Regions from separate parts of the Brevibacillus choshinensis genome, predicted to be linked through region 2. Evidence: riboswitches for the same ligand, from Rfam matches in the RefSeq annotation. Region 2 holds a riboswitch; the other holds the start of a gene.
The links. A riboswitch is a leader RNA that binds a small molecule or an ion and turns the genes downstream of it on or off. The one in region 2 is predicted to bind thiamine pyrophosphate.
Positions count from the first base shown of each region.

Region 1: it holds a riboswitch for thiamine pyrophosphate, as region 2 does, so the genes downstream of both, thiS (sulfur carrier protein ThiS) here and thiC (phosphomethylpyrimidine synthase ThiC) in region 2, are expected to answer to the same signal.

Region 1 is NZ_CP069127.1:3,118,290-3,123,088, forward strand. Features, by position in the region: gene tenA (thiaminase II) at 1-528, opposite strand, end outside; gene JNE38_RS15715 (acetylornithine deacetylase) at 533-1,822, opposite strand; gene JNE38_RS15720 (thiazole synthase) at 1,824-2,594, opposite strand; gene thiS (sulfur carrier protein ThiS) at 2,600-2,803, opposite strand; TPP riboswitch at 3,029-3,139, opposite strand; gene kapB (kinase-associated lipoprotein KapB) at 3,181-3,561, opposite strand; gene JNE38_RS15735 (alanyl-tRNA editing protein) at 3,610-4,799, opposite strand, start outside.
Region 2 is NZ_CP069127.1:3,617,718-3,622,516, forward strand. Features, by position in the region: gene rsmD (16S rRNA (guanine(966)-N(2))-methyltransferase RsmD) at 1-366, opposite strand, end outside; gene JNE38_RS18250 (hypothetical protein) at 810-953, shown strand; gene JNE38_RS18255 (non-homologous end joining protein Ku) at 1,087-2,040, shown strand; TPP riboswitch at 2,167-2,281, shown strand; gene thiC (phosphomethylpyrimidine synthase ThiC) at 2,431-4,215, shown strand; gene JNE38_RS18265 (hypothetical protein) at 4,242-4,412, shown strand; gene JNE38_RS18270 (glycosyl hydrolase family 18 protein) at 4,478-4,799, opposite strand, start outside.

The DNA of each region.
Region 1 (4,799 bases), 500 kb from region 2:
GGCGGCCAGCTCCCCGAACTCCTCAGAGCTGTAGGTGCGCACCCATTCTCCGTACCATTCATGGTTCATCGCGCCTTCCACTTTGGCCAGCTTCTTACCGATTTCCCAGTATCCCCACATGCAAGGGAGGACAGCACTGACCAATTCGGCCAAGGAGCCTTGGTGAGCAACCTTCAGCATATAGCTGGTATACGCGATCATGACGAATGAGGGTTCGGTTGCTTCCAGCTCTTCGCGGGAGATGCCAAACCGTTCGGCGTATTGGCGATGCAAAGCCATTTCTCCGTTCAGTGTGGCTTCTTGCAACCCTGCAAACTTGGCGCTCGTCTCCAGATCATGAGCCTTGGTGCTCGCGATGGCAAAGATCTTGGCGTAATCAATCAGATAGACGTAGTCTTGCTTCATGTAAAAGGCAAATGACTCTACGGGCAACGTGCCGTCCCCAAGCCCGGTCACAAACGGATGCTGATGCGTCTTCTCCCAAATGGGTGCGACATGCTTCCACAGACGTTCCGTAAACGTGCTCATGCTCCTACCACTCCTTTGCTTCCTTTTTCGTGTTGCACCACTCGGCGATAAATCGAGCCATCACTTGAGCGAATTGAATCAGCTGCTCGGGATCGATGGATTCATCCACCGCGTGCGCATGCGCGAGCTCTCCAGGGCCGAACAGGACAGCAGGGATTCCTGCGTGCGCAAACCAGCCTGCGTCGGTCACCGTAGGAGACATGTCCAAAACAGGAGCTCGCTTGACCTGAGCTTCGTAAGCGTTTTGCAGCGCAGCTAGTCCGGGATGGCTGCGGTCTACTTCGAGGGAGGGGAAAATTTCACCTCGCTCCTCGATCATGGAACGACCTCCCCAGCGAAACGTCGGTGGATTCTCGCGTAACCACACATCAGCAGACGCAGCACGGCAAACATGATCCTCGATCTGGCGAATGATGTCTTCGTAGGATTCGTCTGGATAAAAATGGACCGAAATCCACAGCGCACACTTGTCGGCGATAAAAGCGGCATGTCTTCCGCCTTCGATCACAGCAGGATTAATCGTATTGCTCCCAGGTGCGAATCCGGGATAGGTTTTCATGACGGCCCAGTGACGTTCCAGCTCTTGCAAGGATGCGATGATTTTCATCATCTTTTCAATCGCCGAAGCACCGTGGACGCGCCCGCCGGCATGGATGGTTTTGGCCCGCATCCCATCATGCAAGGTCGTCGGGCTCTCAATCGTAATCCAGCCTGTGATGACTCCGCCTTGCCCTTGCATATGCAGATTGCTCGTATCGACGACAACGGCGTAGTCGGCGCTGTAGCCTCGCTCAATTGCCACGAGGGTCCCAGCTTCTCCGGCTTCTTCACCGATGACCGACTGGAAGAGAAGATCTCCCTTTAGTTCGACGCCATGCTCTCGCAGCATTTTGATGGCAAACAAGCTGGCAGCCAATCCGCCTTTCATATCTGCCACCCCGCGACCGTACCATCTGCCGTCCGGTCCTGTCGTCAACGTAAATGGCGGATACGTCCATCCCGTGTCATCTCCTACTTCCGCGACGTCGATATGGCCATTGATGATCAAGCTCTTGGACTCTTCTGAAGCAGTTCCCGGCAGTCGTCCCACGACATTATCGTCACCGGGATACACGGGCCATCGATCGATGTCAAAGCCCATTTCCTGCAGCTCCCCCGCAATCAAGCTCTGGGCCTGCTCACTGTTGCGAGCCGGGGGACTCACGGTTGGCTGTGACACCAGCTTGCCCAGCAAGTCAAACAGTTCGTCCCCTCGGTTGGCGATAGCCTCGACTGCTGCCGCGAGCCCTCTCATGCTACTCAATCATCCCTTCGGTCGGGCTGCTCGCAGACGCATACCGTTTTTTCGCAATGCGTCCAGCCAGGAACCCTTTGCGTCCTGCTTCCACACCCAGCTTCATCGCTTCTGCCATGAGCACGGGATTGTCCGCCAAAGCTACGGCTGTATTCAAGAGCACGCCATCTGCACCCAGCTCCATCGCTTTCGCGCAATCGGCCGGCGCCCCGATGCCTGCATCGACAATGATCGGCACTTTTGCATCTTCGATAATGAAACGGAGATTATTTTCATTGACAATTCCTTGGCCGGAACCGATTGGAGAAGCTCCTGGCATGACTGCATGAACGCCCACTTCCTGAAGTCGGCGAGCGAGGATTGGATCATCATTCGTGTAAGTCAGAACGATAAAACCTTCTTCAACCAAAATTTTGGAAGCTTCCAGAGTTCCGATCGGATCAGGCAATAGGGTTTTGGGGTCCCCGATCACTTCGACCTTGATCATGTCGCATAGTCCGGATGCTTTTGCCAAGCGCGCGATGCGAACTGCTTCCTCCGCGGTATAGGCTCCCGCCGTGTTTGGCAGCAGCGTGTATTTATTCAAGTCGAGCTGTTCCAAAAAGTTAGGCTCCTGCGGATTTTCCAAATTCAGTCGGCGAATCGCAAACGTCAGGATTTCTGCCTCCGAAACATCTACCGCCTTGCCTTGTGTCTCTAAATCCGCAAACTTCCCTGTTCCCAAAAGCAAACGGGAATGAAATTCGTAAGGGCCAATTTTCCATGTATCCATGATGATCATCCTCCTCCAACAAAGTGAACGATTTCTATGCGATCTCCATCTGCAATCGGTGATTCTTCGTAGCGTGTACGGTCGATGATGTCACCGTTTTGTTCCACTACCACGATTTTCTCCTGCAGCTGGTATGAGGCGAGCAGGGCACGGATCGTCCTGATCTCTTCTGCCAGTTCTACCTTTTTTCCATTGAGCGTAACTACCATCGTATTCCTCCCATCCATTAGAAACCTGGCTGCACCAAGCTTTTTGGTGCAGACTTGGTTGCGCTTATACTATCAGCCTTAAGTTTTAATACTTCCGATAGTACAAAAAAACGACTCCTCCCACTGCTGGATTTCACCCAGCAAAACAGAAGAAGCCGTCTTCCCTATCATCACGCAGATCGTTTTTATAAAAAAACCATCCGCCGTGGATGGTTTGGTTTTATAACGATTCGTTATACCTCTTCCTCCGCTGGCATGACCCAGATCAGGTTCAACGGTCAGTAACACCCTCGTTACAATCTCAGCCGACGTCGCTCGGCTCCCGCTTGGTAGTCATCGTATTCAATTGTCGTTCATTCGAGTTCTACAGTAACACTCTATTTTGAATTTGTAAAGGTTTCCTTGTGCAGGGCTTCCAGCTCAAGCAGACAGCGAGCAGCCCACTGAGACATCTTTCTCATTTTCTCCATTTCGCGCTCCATGGCTACACGCACAGACTCTCGGTAATCCGGAATCATGCCGTTATACCTCGTGACCGCGTTGCTAAATACCATGAATTTTTCTTGGTAGGACAAGGCCGGACGTTGGTGAAACAAGGGGACGTCCACTTCATAGGAAGTATGCAAATCTCCTTGGGTAGGAAATTTCGTGACGGCCAAGACCTTTACCAGCAGCTTGGCATCATGGATTTCCAACACCTCAGTGATATACTCTCCTGTTTTTTGGGTCACACGTACAATATCTCCCGGGTTCCACATGAACCTAAATTCCTCCTTTTGCATTGCCCATGCTTCCATTCTACCGGTTTAGGCCAGCGCAGCTTCCAGCTGTCTGCGAGCATGAGCCAGCACTTCTTCCGCAGGCAAGCTCGGTTGTCCACCGCCTTGTGCCATGGCTGGATTTCCCCCGCCCCGTCCTTCGACGAGGGGAAGCGTATCCTTCATCAGCTGATTGACTGCCACGTCGACTTGGGGTCCCCTGGCAAATACAAGCTGCAGTTTTTCTCCTGTCGCGGCCAATAGGCAAACGACATCAGGAGCTTGCGCGACAGCTTGCTGGGCGAATTGCTGGAGCTGTTGAATGGTTTTGTCTGTAAAGGTTTGCTGCACGATTCGTACAGGACCGACTTGGCTTGCTCGCTCCAGCTGCTGGCGGACTTCTCCCTCCAGCAGAACTTTCTCCTTCTCCTGCAAGCTCTGTTTCAACGCATCTCGCTCCGCAATCAGTCTCTGCGTCTGCGCGATCACTTCTGAATCACTGGTCATCAGCAGCTTCGACACTTCCCTGACTGCAGCTTGCTTTTTCGTATAGTCTCGCAAGGCGCGCCATCCACAAATAAACTCCAGACGAATGTTCCCCCGATGACGTTCCCACCCCAAGATTTTGATCATGCCGACTTCCCCGGTATGTGCCGGGTGCGTACCACCGCATGGATTGTAATCGAATTCGGGAATGATGACCACGCGAACGTTTTCCGTCACGGTCGGCTGCTTCTTCAAAGGCAACGTCGCCAGTTCTTCATCATCCACGAATCTGGCAGAGATCGGGCGGTTCTCCAGTACGATCTGGTTGGCTCTCTGTTCGACGCTCTCCCAGAGTTCCTCTTTTAAATCATCCAGTCTCACGTCAATCGTGACACGCTCTTTGCCCAAATGAAAGGCCAGCGTCTCTGCACCCGCCACTTCCAAGAACGCAGCGGACAAGATGTGCTGTCCCGCGTGCTGCTGCATATGATCAAATCGGCGGTCCCAGTCAATCTGGCCCTCTACTTGTGTCACGTTCTCCGGCAATGGATCTGACAGTCGATGGCGAATCTCTCCATCCACTTCTTCCACATCCATGACACGGATCCCGCCAAGTTTCCCTTGATCAGATGGCTGGCCGCCACCCGTGGGATAAAAGGCGGTTTGACTCAAAACGACGAAGGGAGAACCGTCCTGCTCCGTTCCCCGCTTCACCACGTCTGCTGTAAATGTTTGCGTATAGGCATCCTGAT
Region 2 (4,799 bases):
CGGAGGATCGAGAAACACGAGATCAAACGCTTGTTTCCGTGTCGCCAACGTACGGATCGCCCGGTCGGCATCCATTCGATACAGATCTGCCTGTTGTTCCAGTCTGCAAGCAGCCAAATTTTGTTTGACGACAGCAAAGGCCTTTGCATCCCGTTCGACAAAAACGGCACGCTCCGCTCCTCTGCTCAACGCTTCAATGCCCAACCCGCCGGTACCGGCATACAAATCCAATGCCCAACCGCCGTCAAAATAAGGACCGATCATGTTAAAAATCGATTCTTTCACTTTGTCAGTCGTTGGCCGAGTTCCTTTTCCCGGAACAGCCGTCAACCGACGTCCTTTGTGTTCACCCGCGATGACCCGCATTCGTTTTCACCTGTCAATTCCAATTATGTATTCGTTCTTGTTGCAGGAAGACCCAAGAATGATTTCATACTATCACAACTGGTAGTACGCGTAAAATTGCAAGTGGAAATTTTATGCTGCCCTGGATGTATACAAGGCCAACAATTGGGAAATGCTTATGGATAGCGACGCAACGGTGTCGCTGACAACCGCGGAGAAGACTTACGTTTCCCCATAAGCTCTTCCTCCGGTTTCTCCTCTCCCATAATTGAAAGGCGGTTCACTTTGGCGCACGGCGTGTCTGATAGGAGCATTCCGTGCCATCTCTCCCCGTGAGGGAGGAGTTGAACAGCTGCCTCATCGCCTTGTGGTGATGGGGTATTTTTTTTGTCTTCGGGCACGATAAAAGGCAGGGTGTACCTCGTACAGCCACCCAGATCCTTTCCGAATAGGAGTGAATGACCTTGGCCGAAAAACAACCTTCCAAGCAAAAGCTCGAAGCATCGGAAGCCCAATCCATCGCAGATCGCACGGGAGAAGGCGTAGAGCAAGCGAGACAAATGCAATCCGAAGCCGATCAATCCGACATCATCAAACACGGACAATAAAGGGTGCCAGCCAGCCGTACTTCCAACGGCTGGCTTTTTTATCTGCTGAGATCCCCCTCACCTGCATTTTCCTTGGCGCACCTGTCGCGCGCAGCAAATACTAAAAAGCAAAGGCGCAGACTGGAGGAATGTCATGCATACGGTATGGAAAGGCTCGATCAGCTTTGGTCTGGTGAATATCCCCGTCAAAATGTTTACGGCAACTGAGGAGCGCGATATCCGCTTTCGCCAGCTCCACAAGGAATGCCATACGCCCATAAAATACACCAAGATGTGTCCCCACTGCCAGCGCGAACTCGAAGCCAGCGAGATCGTCCGCGGTTACGAATACGAAAAAGGGCATTTTGTCATCATCGACGATTCGGATCTGGAAGCCATTACGCCGGAAACCAGAAGGGCGATTGAAATTCTCGATTTCGTCGATTTGAAAGATATCGACCCGATCTACTTTGACAAAAGCTATTTTCTCTCCCCCCAGGAAACCGGCGATAAAGCCTATTCCCTTCTGCGCGCTGCCATGGAGGAGACGGGAAAGATCGCAGTCGCCCAGGTAACCATGCGCAATCGGCAGAGCCTGGCAGTCGTGCGCTTGTATGAGCATTGCATCATGCTGGAGACCATTTTTTACCCCGATGAGGTTCGTCCCGTGAGCCAAGTACCTGCCCTTCCGGATTTTAACGTTGCCTTGTCGGAAAATGAGCTGAAAATGGCCACGGAACTCATCAACAACATGACGGTCCCATTCGAACCAGGCAAGTATACGGACGAGTATCGGGCCGAGCTGCAGGCAATGATCGAGAAAAAGCTGGAGGGGCAAGAGATTGCTACGTCCCCTGCCGTACCGCGCACCAATGTCATCGATCTCATGCAAGCGCTGCGGGAAAGCCTCGAAGCGACTGGCGGAAATGGACCTGGTCCGATCAAGCTCGAGCCCGAACCGACGCCTGAGCCTGTGAAAAAGAAGACCGGCCGTAAACAGACCGCTGCAGCCCCAAAAGAGGCGGCCCCCGTCCAAAAGGCTGCAGGCGACACGACAGCCGGTTCCACCACCAAGACGCTGCGGAGAAAGAAAACAACAACCGTATGACAAGAGAAGAAAGACCAAAACCTGTCCGGCATGGACAGGTTTTTTGGTATGGGTCACACCTTCCTTTCTCAAACTTTTACTTGAAAATAGAAATGGGTGCCTGTATGCTAATCATGAAATCGATCAAGTACATAGCACGGGAGCTTGGGAATAACCAGGCTGAGAGGATGGCTGATTTGCCATCGACCGTTGAACCTGAACTGGGTAATGCCAGCGGAGGAATTGTCATAAACGACACGATCAGAACGTGTATCTTTAGGATACCCGTATCTGTTCTTCTCTCGCGTCTGGCGTCGCATGCTCCCATGCGGCGCTTTTTCATGGCGCGGGGATTCTTTCGCCTCCCGCAAGGTTCGCGCATTGTGCAACCATGACCAAGGAGGTTTTCTTATGCCCCACACATCCAGCACCCCCCCGTTTCAACTGTCACCAGTCGTATCCTTTCCAGGCAGCAAAAAAGTCTACGCGAGCGGAAGCAGACCTGATATTCGCGTCCCCATGAGAGAAATATCCTTGCATCCTTCTGAAGGACCGACGGGAGAGGTACCCAATCCCCCTCTCCGCGTCTATGACACCAGCGGAGAATACACCCGAGAAGGCTATGTTCCTGACAGTTCCCGCGGTCTTCCCCCTTTGCGTTCACGCTGGATCGAAGAGCGGGAGGATACAGAAGCCTACGAGGGGCGGCCCATCCAGCTTCGCGACAACGGCATTCGAAACGAAAATCGCCTGCATGAGGTCCCCTCTTTCCCACACGAAGGTCATCACCCCCTGCGAGCCAAGCAGGGAAAACCCGTCACTCAGCTTCACTACGCGAAAAGTGGCATCGTGACACCCGAGATGGAATTTGTCGCACTGCGTGAAGGAGTCGATCCCGATTTTGTACGTGAAGAAATCGCCAGGGGCAGAGCCATCATTCCCGTCAATATCAACCACCCAGAGAGCGAGCCCATGATCATCGGACGGAACTTCCACGTCAAGGTGAACGCCAACATCGGCACTTCTGCCGTCACCTCATCCATTGGAGAAGAAGTGGAAAAGATGATGTGGTCGGTTCGTTGGGGAGCGGACACGATTATGGACCTGTCTACAGGAGCACATATCCACACCACACGTGAATGGATCATCCGCAACAGCCCTGTCCCGGTCGGTACGGTCCCGATCTATCAGGCTTTGGAAAAAGTGAACGGCAAGGCGGAGGACCTGACTTGGGAGATCTATCGCGACACGCTGATCGAACAGGCAGAGCAAGGCGTAGACTACTTCACCATCCACGCCGGCGTCCTGCTCCGCTATATCCCCCTCACAGCCAAACGGGTGACAGGCATCGTCTCGCGCGGCGGTTCCATCCTGGCTGCATGGTGCCTGGCCCATCATAAAGAAAACTTCCTGTACACTCATTTTGAGGAAATTTGCGAAATTCTCAAAGCGTATGATATCGCTGTTTCGCTAGGAGACGGCTTGAGACCCGGATCGATCGCCGACGCCAACGACGAGGCGCAATTTGCCGAGCTGGAGACGCTAGGAGAATTGACGAAAATCGCATGGGAGCACGATGTGCAAGTTATGATCGAAGGCCCTGGACATGTACCGATGCATCAAATCAAAGAAAACATGGATAAACAGTTGACGATTTGCCATGAAGCCCCTTTCTACACACTCGGACCGCTGACCACCGATATCGCGCCAGGCTATGATCACATTACCTCGGCCATTGGGGCTGCCATGATCGGATGGTTTGGTACGGCCATGCTCTGCTACGTGACTCCCAAGGAACACCTCGGCTTGCCGAACAAGGAAGACGTACGCAATGGCTTGATCGCCTACAAAATCGCCGCGCATGCCGCCGATCTGGCAAAGGGGCACCCTCGAGCAAAGCAACGCGACGATGCCCTGTCCAAGGCACGCTTTGAATTCCGCTGGGTGGATCAATTTAACCTCTCGCTCGATCCTGAACGAGCGCGTGAGTACCACGATGAAACGCTGCCTGCAGAAGGTGCCAAATCAGCCCACTTTTGCTCGATGTGCGGACCTAAGTTTTGCAGCATGCGCATTACGCAGGATATTCGTGCGTACGCGCAGGTTAGGCAATTGAGCGAGGAAGCAGCGCTTGAAGAAGGGTTGCAGGAAAAAGCCGACGAGTTTCGCAAGGGCGGCAGCCGCATTTATAAGTAATGCATGCGAAAGGGAGGCAGTACCTGATGGAAGAAGCGTTCAGGCTGCGGGAAGAAATCGCGCGCCTTCAAGAAGCGATCCAGGAGCATCAACGCCAGCTCCTCGATTTGCAAAAAAGCTGCACACACCAGTTTCAAGAGTCCTCTCTCGCGCGAACGTGCGTGAAGTGCTCGCTAACCGAGAGCCTCTATTATTGACAAGGATGGAACGGCAAAAAGACCGAAGAGCCTCTCTCTTCGGTCTTTCTTTGCCACAACGGCTATCACTCATTCATAAAGCGGACACTTTCCCGACTCAAGCCGCCCAGACGCCACAAGGCTAGATTGTGGTACCCTTCACTTGAAATCACATTCGCCCAGGTCTTCAGCGTCGTCTCATCCGCATACCAGACCGTGTGCTTCTGTTTCTTTTCGTCTACATATTGAAAATGGATGCTGCCGCTCGCATTATCTCGTCTAGGCACCTCCACACTCGATTTCGCAAGCCCAGCAGCTTGCTCCTCGGTTACCGCTTTTACCTCTCCCGATTCCGACCAGTCAAACCCGCCAGCCGCGAGGGCGATGACCTTCTCTCCCGGCACTGTC